DNA from 2 places in the Klebsiella sp. KE9456 genome. Region 2 is predicted to be linked to the other one. Evidence: predicted binding sites of a transcription regulator. Region 2 holds the regulator's gene; the other holds the start of a gene.

Region 1 (6,046 bases), on a different contig from region 2:
AGGCGGCTTTCATCACGGGCCAGCATTTCAACATAAGCCAGACACCAGTGCGCAAAAGTCACCGGCTGCGCGCGCTGCAGGTGAGTATAACCCGGCATCACCGCGTCCTGATTATTCTGCGCGGTTTCGACCAGCGCGCTTTGCAACTGACGATTCGCCGACAGCAGCTCCACAACCGTATCCTTGCACCAGAGCTTCAGGTCAGTGGCGACCTGGTCATTACGGCTACGTCCGGTATGCAGCTTTTTCCCCAACTGGCCGACTTTATCGATCAGCTTGCCTTCTACCCAGCTGTGAATATCTTCGGCATCGCTTGCGAGGATTTGCTGAGGATTAGCCCGCACCTCTTCCAGTAAAATATTCAGCGCCGCTTCCAGTTGCTGCTGTTCATCGGCGGTTAATACACCGACCGTCACCAGCGCTTTAGACCAGGCAACAGAGCCAACGATATCCTGCTCCGCCAGGCGATAGTCAAAGCGCAAAGAGTCATTGAACTGTTTGAACCGCTGATCCGCTGCCTGAGTAAAACGCCCACCCCAAAGTGCCATAACATGCTTCCTTAATATCTTTGAATTTTACTGCCCGGTGGGCTGCGCTTACCGGGCCGACAAAAATGATAAATTAATTATGCCAGAATACGCGTGCCGATTGGCGTACCGTTAAACAACGCCGGGAGCTGCTCGGCATGACGCCAGGAAGCGATATCCACAGGGCGACCTAAAGTACGAGCCGCATCCAGCGCGGCGTTCACCTTGACGATCATCCCGTCGGTGATAATACCCTGCTCGATCAGCTGTTCAGCCTTCTCCGCCGTCATTTCAGCAATGCGCTGGCCTTTACCATCAAGAATACCGCTGACATCGGACAGCAGAATCAGGTCTGCACCGAGCGTTGCCGCCAGCGCCGTCGCCGCCTGGTCAGCGTTAACGTTCATCAACTGACCGTCGTCAGTCACGCCAATTGAGCTCACTACCGGCAAATACCCTCCCGCCAGCAGCGTATTGATCAACGTCGGGGAGCCCGGTTGAGCAAACCCGACGTGGCCCAGTTCTTCATCAAGCTGAGTCACCTTAACGCTGTCGCCATCGCCGAGGAACAGCCCGACAGAAGCCAGACCGTGTTTTTTCGCCCACGCCAGCAGCGTCTTATTAGCGGTTCCCGCCAGCGCACCGGTAATAATGTCGATCTGATCCGCCGGCGTTACCCGCAGACCGTTTTTCTTTTGTACCGGCAAATTGAGCTGCTTCATCAATTCATCAACCACGCACCCGCCACCGTGCACAATAATCAGCGGGCGATGATACGCTTCACGATAGTTCACCAGTGCCGTAAACAGGCGCTCCAGCGCTTCTTCGCTATCCAGCAGGACGCCGCCGAGTTTGATAATTAAAGGATTCATCATCACACCTTAAATAAGAGACTGCGTCTCAGCAAAACCGAAACGAATATTTGCGCACTGTACGGCCTGCGCTGCCGCGCCTTTCAGCAGATTGTCTTCCGCCGCCACGATGATGATATGTTCATCCTGGACCGCAAAACCAATATCACAGAATGGCAGACCCACGACATTTTTCAACGCCGGGACACCTTTATCATATAAACGTACCAGTGGTTTATCCGCATAAGCCTGCCGGAACACTGCTGCGACCTGCTCGTTACTGACCCCAGGCTTCAGGCGACAAGTGATGGTTTCCAGAATCCCGCGCTTAAAATTACCCAGATGCGGGGTAAAAATCACCTCTGCGCCGAGGTGTGTGGATATTTCCGGATGATGGCGATGGTTGAAAACGCCATAGGGTTGCAGGCTGACTTCACAGAAGCTATTACCGATAGAGGCCTTACGCCCGGCGCCGCTGACGCCGCTGGTCGCATTGATCACCGGCCACTGGTTAAGATCCAGAAGGCCTGCATCGATCAACGGTTTCAGCGACAATTGCGCCGCGGTCGGATAACAGCCGGGTACCGCGATCAATGCCGCCTTTTTCAGCGCCTCAGAGCGCCACTCGGCCAGGCCGTAAACCGCCTGTTCCAGCAGTTCAGGATGCTGATGAGTAAAACCGTAATATTTTTCGTAGAAGGCGCCGTCATTCACGCGGAATGCGCCGGAGAGATCGAACACCACGCAACCAGCCGCGAGAAACTGCGGCGCAAGGTCATGGCTCACTTCATGCGCGGTGGCGAGGAAAACCACATCCACCCCAGCGCTAAACTCGCTGATATCGGACATCGGCTGCAGCGGCAGATCGACAATACCTTTCAACTGCGGATGCAAATCGGAAACTAATTTTCCGGCATCATTACTTTGCGCGGAGACCGTTAAAGCGGTTATGGTCATATGAGGATGGCGATTTACATAGGCCACTAGCTCTGCGCCGGCATATCCGCTGGCGCCCACAATCAGCGTGTTCAACATTGGGGCTCTTCACCTTCTTTCTTGCTTACGTCTATTTGCCCAGGAAGACCGTAGCCTTCCCCACTCTGTTGAGCCGTAAAAGTATCATCCTTACATTCGATGGGTTTTCTTACGCTCAACGATAATGTATTTTTATTCACAAATAATGCATGAATATTGATACTATCACGACCTGAGGTGTGTCAACAATGAAAAACAATTTACCGCCATTTATCGAGATTTATCGCGCGTTGATCGCCACACCTTCCATCAGCGCAACCGAAGAGGCGCTGGACCAAAGCAATGAGTCTTTAATCAATTTGCTGGCGGGATGGTTCCGCGATATCGGTTTTAACGTTGAAGTTCAGCCCGTGCCGGACACGCGGAATAAATTCAATCTGTTGGCCAGTACCGGCCACGGCGCTGGCGGTCTGTTACTTACCGGGCATACGGATACCGTCCCGTTTGATGACGGTCGCTGGACCCGCGATCCCTTTACCCTGACTGAACATGACAATAAGCTATACGGTCTGGGTACTGCGGACATGAAAGGCTTCTTCGCGTTTATTCTCGACGCACTGCGCGATGTTGACGTTACTAAACTAAAGAAGCCGCTCTATATTCTGGCAACGGCCGATGAAGAAACCAGCATGGCGGGAGCCCGCTATTTCGCTGAAACCACGCAACTACGACCGGACTGCGCCATTATCGGTGAGCCGACTTCGCTGCAGCCCGTGCGGGCCCACAAAGGCCATATGTCCAACGCGATTCGCATCCAGGGGCAATCCGGCCACTCCAGCGATCCGGCACGCGGCGTTAACGCCATTGAACTGATGCATGACGCCATCGGCCGCATTATGCAGTTGCGCGACGATTTAAAAGCGCGTTATCACCACGCCGCTTTCACCATTCCATACCCCACGCTCAATCTCGGGGCAATTCACGGCGGCGACGCCTCCAACCGCATTTGCGCCTGCTGCGAATTGCACATGGATATTCGCCCGCTGCCAGGTATGACCCTTAACGATCTCAATGGACTGTTGAACGAAGCGCTGGCTCCGGTGAGCGAACGCTGGCCCGGGCGTCTGACCGTTTCCGAACTGCATCCGCCTATCCCTGGCTACGAATGCCCGCCGGACCATAAGCTGATTGAGGTGGTGGAGAAACTGCTCGGCGCGCAAACCGAAGTGGTGAACTACTGTACGGAAGCGCCGTTTGTTCAGACTCTCTGCCCGACGCTGGTATTAGGCCCCGGCTCGATCAATCAAGCCCACCAGCCGGATGAGTACCTGGAAACGCGCTTTATTAAGCCAACCCGTGAGCTTATCACTCAGGTAATCCACCATTTTTGCTGGCACTAAAACATGCCCCTCCCGATTATTTCCCTTCAATCGGGAGGGTGACAATCGGCACATACTCATAAGCAACACTTATCAAGCGACCTCTGAGTTAAATTTCGCAAATTGTCGCAATTTATTCGTTTGCTGAAGCGATTTCGCAACAATTGACGTAGGGGTTTTTACGTGGCTTTATAAAAGACGGTTGCTTATCCACCGCTCAAACTTATCGAGCGCCGGATATAACAAAATAAAATGAGATGGGGTGTCTGGGTTAACATGAACGAACAATATTCCGCTTTGCGAAGTAATGTCAGTATGCTCGGTAAGGTGCTGGGCGACACCATCAAGGATGCGCTGGGAGAAAACATTCTTGATCGTGTTGAAACTATCCGTAAGTTGTCCAAATCTTCTCGCGCAGGCAATGAAGCCAACCGAAAGGAACTGCTCACCACGCTGCAAAACTTGTCAAACGACGAACTGCTGCCGGTGGCGCGCGCCTTTAGCCAGTTTCTGAACCTGGCGAATACCGCTGAGCAATACCACAGTATTTCGCCGAAAGGGGAAGCCGCCAGTAACCCGGAAGTGATTGCCCGAACCCTGAGAAAGCTCAAAGACCAACCCGATCTCAACGAAACGACAATTAAACAAGCAGTTGAATCCCTGTCGCTGGAACTGGTATTGACCGCCCATCCGACCGAAATCACGCGTCGCACGCTGATCCACAAGATGGGGGAAATCAACAGTTGTCTGAAGCAACTCGATAACAGCGATATCGCTGACTATGAACGTCACCAGATCATGCGCCGTCTGCGCCAGTTGATTGCCCAGTCATGGCACACCGATGAAATCCGCAAGAACCGCCCGACCCCGGTTGATGAAGCCAAATGGGGCTTCGCCGTCGTTGAAAACAGCCTGTGGGAAGGCGTGCCTGGCTACCTTCGTGAGCTAAACGAACAGCTGGAAGATAATCTCAACTATCGGTTACCGGTGGACTTCGTTCCGGTTCGCTTTACCTCCTGGATGGGCGGTGACCGCGATGGCAACCCGAACGTAACTGCCAATATCACCCGCCACGTTTTGCTGCTCAGCCGCTGGAAAGCAACTGACCTGTTCCTGAAAGATGTCCAGTTACTGATTTCCGAACTGTCGATGGTCGAATGCACCGACGAACTGCGCGAACTGGCGGGCACGCAGGAAGAACCCTATCGTTTCTTAATGAAAAAACTGCGCACCCAGTTGATGGAGACACAAAGCTGGCTGGAAGCGCGACTGAAGGGGCAGAAGCTGCCGAAGCCGGCAGGTCTTATCACGCAAAACGAACAGCTGTGGGAGCCGCTCTATGCGTGCTATCAATCGCTACAAGCCTGTGGCATGGGCATCATCGCCAACGGCGAACTGCTGGATACCCTGCGCCGCGTAAAAGCCTTTGGCGTACCGCTGGTGCGTATTGATATCCGCCAGGAGAGCACCCGTCATACCGAAGCGCTGGGTGAGATGACCCGCTATCTCGGCATTGGCGACTATGAAAGCTGGTCTGAAGCCGATAAGCAGGCCTTCTTGATCCGCGAACTGAATTCCAAGCGTCCTCTGCTGCCTCGCCAATGGGAGCCGAGCGATGACACGCGTGAAGTGCTTGAGACCTGTAAAGTGATCGCCGAAGCGCCGCGCGGTTCCATTGCCGCTTACGTTATCTCGATGGCGAAAACGCCGTCTGACGTACTGGCGGTACATCTGTTGCTGAAAGAGGCCGGAATTGGCTTCGCGCTGCCGGTCGCACCGCTGTTCGAAACGCTGGATGACCTGAACAACGCCAACGATGTCATGAGCCAGTTGCTGAATATCGACTGGTATCGCGGCTTTATCCAGGGCAAGCAGATGGTCATGATTGGCTATTCTGATTCAGCCAAAGACGCGGGGGTCATGGCCGCGTCGTGGGCGCAGTATCAGGCGCAGGACGCATTAATCAAAACCTGTGCAAAAGCCGGTATTGAACTGACGTTATTCCATGGTCGCGGCGGTTCAATCGGCCGTGGCGGCGCGCCTGCGCATGCGGCGCTGCTTTCCCAGCCGCCAGGAAGCCTGAAGGGCGGCCTGCGCGTCACTGAACAGGGCGAAATGATCCGTTTTAAATACGGTCTGCCGGAAGTCACGATCAGTAGTCTGTCGCTCTACACCAGCGCGATTCTGGAAGCCAACCTCCTGCCGCCGCCGGAGCCCAAACCACAATGGCGCGACATCATGGCTGAACTGTCCAACGTCTCCTGTGATATGTACCGCGGCTATGTGCGTGAAAATAAAGATTTCGTCCCTTACT
Region 2 (6,046 bases):
CTTTGCGTGGCCCACGGCGACAAAGAGGAAACCGACAGCGCCTGGGGCGCGCTGGTTCGCCGAACAAATGCAATGGAAGGCATGCGCAGTAATCTGATTATGGAGTCTTCACGCTGGGCAAAGGCCAATCAGCGCCTGAAGGCAATCAATACCCTTTCGTTGACTTTAATTACCCAGGCCTGTGAAACCTATTTAATTCAGAATACACGGCCTGAGATGGTTACCAGTGATTACCGTGAACTGTTTGCCGAGCCGGTTGAAACCGTTCAGGATGTGCACCGACAACTCAAGCGCATGCGCCGTTTTCTTACCTGGAAAGGGGAGCATAATACGCCGGTGACGATTTACAGTTGGGTTGGTGCTGCGACGCGTTATTTGTTATTAAAACGAGGCGTTGTCGGTAATACTAAAATCAGCCGTATTGAGGATGAGGTGCTACAGGGCGAGGTGGTTGTTAAAGCTGAGTCTGCTGAGCGTCATCATGCGATGGTCAACTTCTGGCGTACTTCGATCTCTTGTATCCTTGGTACGCTGTTCTGGCTGTGGACCGGCTGGACTTCGGGGAGTGGGGCAATGGTGATGATTGCTGTCGTCACCTCGCTGGCGATGCGTCTGCCCAATCCGCGGATGGTGGCGATTGATTTCCTTTATGGCACGCTGGCCGCTTTGCCGCTGGGCGCACTGTTTTTCCTTGTGATCATGCCTGCGACCCAGCAAAGTATGCTGTTATTATGCATCAGCCTTGCGGCGATGGCGTTTTTTATCGGCATTGAGGTACAAAAACGGCGGCTGGGATCGCTGGGGGCGCTGGCCAGCACGATCAATATTCTGGTGCTCGATAATCCGATGCAGTTTGAGTTTAACCAGTTCCTCGATAGCGCATTAGGGCAGATCGTGGGATGTTTCCTCGCGCTGATGGTCATATTGCTGGTGCGCGATAATTCGCGGGCCCGCACCGGGAGGGTCCTGCTCAACCAGTTTGTCTCCGCGGCAGTGTCGTCGCTGACGACCAATATGACACGGCGTAAAGAGAACCATTTACCGGCACTCTATCGCCAGCTTTTTCTATTGCTGAATAAGTTTCCGGGCGATATCGCCCGTTTTCGTCTGGCGCTGACCCTGATCATCGCACATCAGCGTTTGCGTGATGCGCCCGTTCCCATAAACGATGATTTGTCGGCGTTTCATCGGCAGCTACGTCGTACGGCGGATCGCGTTATTTCCGCCAGTAATGATGATAAGCGGCGCTACTATTTTACCCGTCTGCTTAATGAGCTGGATATTTATCAGCAAAAATTGCAGCAATGGGACGCGTCTGGGCAGGTGACCGAACCTGTACGCAGGCTGGTGGAGGTACTCCATAAATATCAGCATGTTCTCACCAGCAGTTAGCAGCGAATCACTATACTTAATCATCAGAGTAACGACTCTACCACCAGCGTGGAGAGAGACGCCGGATCAGGGGAGATATACCCAAAATAATTCGGGTTGCAGGTGTGGACAGGATGCGTGTGATGATGACTTATACCTTTGACTTTGATGGCATAATCGAGCAGCAGGATTTTTATCGCCAGTTTTCGCGTACCTTTGCTTTAGAACGTGAGAAAGTGAATAACCTTGATTCTCTGTGGGACGCGGTGACCGGCGGGTTGCTGCCAGTACCGCTGGAGATTCAGTTTATTCATTTAAACGATAATCAGCGTCGGCGATTTGGCGCATTAATTTTGCTGTTTGATGAAGCGGAAGAAGAGCTGGAAGGCGCGCTGCGTTTTAATCTGCGTCAGGCATAAAAAGGCCCCTGACAGAGCAGGGGCAAGTCGTCGGATAAGACGACGAGGGTTTATTTGTACAACTCAGCCGTTGCGTGCCAGCTATCGCCAGTACGGGCTTCAATAATACGGTAGCTGCTGGCGCCTTCTTTCTCGGCCTTAGCCGCCAGTTGTTGACGCATATCCATCGGGGCGCTGCCTACCTGAGAAATAGAGACGGTACCCATGGACTGCAGATTTTGTGCCTGCTCTGCGTTCACTTGGTTGACTGCCGCATTCGCGCCGAAAGAGAGAACGGATGCCAGTCCCAGGGATGCGATAATCATTGCGCTTTTCATGATCTTTTCTCCAACCTTAGTCATTGCAGCGGCAGGAGGTTGCGATCAACCTGGCCGCTGAAGAGATTCTGTATTCAGTTAATTATCAACTCTCATTAAATCTTATTGATAAAGTTCAGCCGTGGCGTGCCACTGGTCACCAGCGTGCGCTTCGATAATGCGATAAGAAGAAGCCCCTTTTTCTTGCGCTTTCTGGTTCAGCATTTCGCGCATGTCCATCGGAGAGGAACTGACTGCGCTAACGGAAACGGTACCGATGGCCTGCCGGCCTTGAGCCTGTTCGCCGTTGATAACATCAGCGGCGAAAGCACCAAAAGAGAGGACAGAGAGGATACTCAGTACTGCTACAGTGGTTTTGATTTTCATGATATTGACCTCGTCGAATCTTTTTGTCAGGGGCTTTTGTTTCGTGACCCCTATCACAAAATCAAGTATACACTAATAACTGAAAATATTAATACCGTGCTAATTATTTCTATCGATAATGATTACAAAGAAGTATCTTTCTTATAACGTATAAGAATTACAAATATCATCGTTTGGCCGTTATTGCCTGATATATTCAATTAAATCATTATGATATATGGATTTGATCTTTTGTGCGTTTTAGACTGAACCATTAGGTAAAGGAATGTATAGAGGCGAAAAAACACACGAAATGTTAAAGAAATGATAATTTTTTGAAAGGCATCCCCCTGGCGCTAACCAGAGGGACGTCGTTTAGAGTTCCTGCTCAAACAGGACGAGAATGGCGTCATGCAGCTCTTTAACGGAAAAACCCCTGGCCGGTGTGGTAAAGATGGTGTCATCTCCGGCGATACTGCCAAGGATACCTTCAGCCTTGCCAAGGGAGTCCAGAAGGCGGGCGATCAGCTGTGCCGCGCCAGGGCTGGTACGGATGACCACGACTGAATCGTTATAGTCGATGTCCAGCACCAGATTTTTCAACGGGCTGGAGGTGGTCGGCACACCAAGCTCGGCAGGCAGGCAATAAACCATTTCCATTTTTGCATTACGCGTACGTACCGCGCCAAATTTCGTCAGCATACGTGAGACTTTCGATTGGTTGATATTATCGAAACCTTCTTCTTGTAATGCTTGTACGATTTCACCTTGAGAGCTGAATTTTTCTTCTTTTAGCAGCGCTTTAAACGCTTTAACCAGTTCTTCTTGTTTTGCCGAAATTCGCATAAGTCACCCAATTATGGTGGTAAAAACCGTCTTATTATGCATAAGCATGCATTTTTATGCAAATAATCCGCAGGGGAGAAGCGTAAAAAATATTATGAAGGGGGCATATTTTAGCAAAAAAAACTAATCAGGAACATGCCTTCGTCACGGTGCGCAAATTGCGGGAAAAGTAAATAAAATGTTATTAAATGATATTGTTCTGTTGAACACGCTGGGTGTATTGTAACCAGTAGTCGTTCCGGTACTACGCTTTGCTGGATGATCGGCCCCAGGGAGAAACGCAATGTTGCTGCATTGCTACGCGCAACGACGCATTCTTCAACCATAATTATTGTAATTATTCATCTCGTGAATTAAGGTCCCGGCCACGGAGTAACGAAAGACGATATTAACCATAATAAGGAGTTTAGGATGAAAGTTGCAGTCCTCGGCGCAGCTGGTGGAATTGGCCAGGCGCTTGCCCTACTACTTAAGACCCAACTGCCTTCAGGTTCAAAACTCTCGTTGTACGACATCGCTCCGGTCACGCCGGGCGTGGCGGTGGATCTTAGTCATATCCCTACCGATGTAAAAATCAAAGGTTTTTCCGGTGAAGACGCGACGCCAGCGCTGGAAGGCGCCGATGTGGTGCTGATATCCGCAGGCGTGGCGCGTAAGCCCGGCATGGATCGTTCAGATTTATTTAATGTCAATGCCGGTATTGTGAAGAATCTGGTGCTACAGATTGCCAAAACCTGCCCACAAGCCTGCATTGGCGTTATTACCAATCCAGTCAATACAACCGTGGCGATCGCGGCGGAAGTGCTAAAGAAAGCCGGTATTTATGACAAGAACAAGCTGTTTGGCGTCACCACGCTGGATATTATTCGTTCTAATACTTTTGTTGCCGAACTGAAAGATAAATCTTCAACGGCGATAGACGTACCGGTTATTGGCGGCCACTCAGGGGTGACGATTCTGCCTTTATTGTCACAAATTGCGGGCGTGAGCTTTAGCGAGCAGGAAGTGGTGGATTTAACCAAACGCATTCAGAATGCAGGCACTGAAGTTGTTGAGGCAAAAGCTGGCGGCGGTTCAGCAACGCTGTCTATGGGCCAGGCCGCCGCGCGATTTGGCCTCTCTTTGGTGCGGGCCCTGCAGGGCGAACAAGGGGTGGTGGAATGCGCTTACGTTGAGGGCGATGGTCAATATGCCCGCTTTTTCTCACAGCCGCTGCTGTTAGGTAAAAATGGTGTAGAAGAGCGGCGGCCCATCGGTAAACTCAGCGCGTTTGAACAACATGCTCTGGAAGGTATGTTGGACACGCTGAAGAAAGATATCGCCCTCGGCGAGGATTTCGTGAACAAATAGCGTTTAACGAAAAGGGAAGCCGGGGCCTGCGCTCCGGCTTTTTACGCGCTTCTCTGGCTCCTTAATGACTGCAAATCTGTCTTTTGACTGGCAGGCGCCAGCGAGAGCGAGAGCTATGGCAAAAGTCGCTCCGGGATGTTTGCATGAATGATGCCGCGGGAACATCAGATCGCGTGGCCTGTGTGGTGGTCGCTGATGACCGTAACCGGGTTTCTGGTCAGATCCCCGGTCAGGGCTAAATTTGCTGACTAAAAGCGTTCCCTTGTCCGGGCGAGCTTGTTAATTTGTTGCCGGATATTCCTGTACGATGACATGCAGGGTGATTTTTTTATCGTCACGCATAATGATCACCGGAATTTCCGATCCCGGGCGAATCTCCGCCACCTGATCCATGGTTTCCAGCGCCGAAACGGCAGGCTTATTGTTAACCGAGATAATCACGTCGTTGGCGCGGATCCCCGCCAGGGCGGCTGGCCCATCCGGTGCGACGCTGTTCACCACGATCCCCTGGATCTGATCGAGACTGCCGCCACCTTGCGTATGCAGTGGCGCAATCTCTCGACCACTGATACCTATGTAGCCACGGATGACGCGACCATCACGGATCAGCTTATCCATAATCTTGGTTGCCAGTTGAAAAGGAATGGCAAAACCGATCCCCTCCGGCGTTTCGCCATCGTTACTTTTATCAAATGAAAGGGTGTTGATCCCCATCAGTTCGCCCAGCGAATTCACCAGCGCGCCGCCGGAGTTACCGTGGTTGATTGACGCGTCGGTCTGCAGGAAGTTCTGCCGTCCGGTGGGGTTGAGGCCGATACGACCGGTGGCGCTGATAATTCCCTGGGTAATGGTCTGCCCGAGGTTGTACGGGTTACCAATCGCCAGCACGACGTCACCAATATGCGGCACACGTTTTGGGTTAATCGGGATGACAGGCAGGCCACCGCTGGCGTTGATTTTTAACACCGCCAGATCGGTAAGGGAGTCGGAACCGACCAGGAGCGCTTCAAAAACCCGACCATCCTGCAATGCGACGATAATCTGGTCCGCATCGTTAATAACGTGCTTATTCGTCAGAATATAACCACGTTGGTCCATTATGACACCGGACCCGAGAGTCAACTGATTATGGCTGCTGCTATTAAGGGCGCGATTATAGACGTTGACCACCGCAGGGGCGGCGCGACGAACGGCAGAATTATAGCTGGCGGGGGATTCATCCGCGCTATCGTACTCTGTGGTCGGCGAAAGGTGCCATTGGCGTAGCGAAGGCATAACGGCCAATAATACTCCCCCGACGATCAGACCGATGATTATCGAACGTAAAAGCTTTCCAGGCATGATGCAGATATCGTTGGTGAATGGACAGTCGCAGCATAACACGACTTATCCGGACAT

The links. Region 2 encodes ArgR, which controls arginine synthesis, uptake and breakdown. Its sites were predicted from a motif close to ANTGAATAAAAATACANT; they were not measured.
Region 1: a site for ArgR is predicted at 2,537-2,554, ahead of argC (N-acetyl-gamma-glutamyl-phosphate reductase). Genes of this name have one in related genera too.

Annotation. Positions count from the first base shown of each region.
Region 1 covers NZ_JBDYQK010000037.1:4,591-10,636, reverse strand. Annotated here, with positions in the region: gene argH (argininosuccinate lyase) at 1-548, opposite strand, end outside; gene argB (acetylglutamate kinase) at 626-1,402, opposite strand; gene argC (N-acetyl-gamma-glutamyl-phosphate reductase) at 1,409-2,413, opposite strand; gene argE (acetylornithine deacetylase) at 2,602-3,753, shown strand; gene ppc (phosphoenolpyruvate carboxylase) at 4,009-6,046, shown strand, end outside.
Region 2 covers NZ_JBDYQK010000021.1:25,747-31,792, forward strand. Annotated here, with positions in the region: gene aaeB (p-hydroxybenzoic acid efflux pump subunit AaeB) at 1-1,392, shown strand, start outside; gene ABK821_RS19535 (barstar family protein) at 1,515-1,790, shown strand; gene yhcN-B (DUF1471 family stress response protein YhcN-B) at 1,841-2,107, opposite strand; gene yhcN (peroxide/acid stress response protein YhcN) at 2,210-2,473, opposite strand; gene argR (transcriptional regulator ArgR) at 2,828-3,298, opposite strand; gene mdh (malate dehydrogenase) at 3,710-4,648, shown strand; gene degS (outer membrane-stress sensor serine endopeptidase DegS) at 4,928-5,989, opposite strand.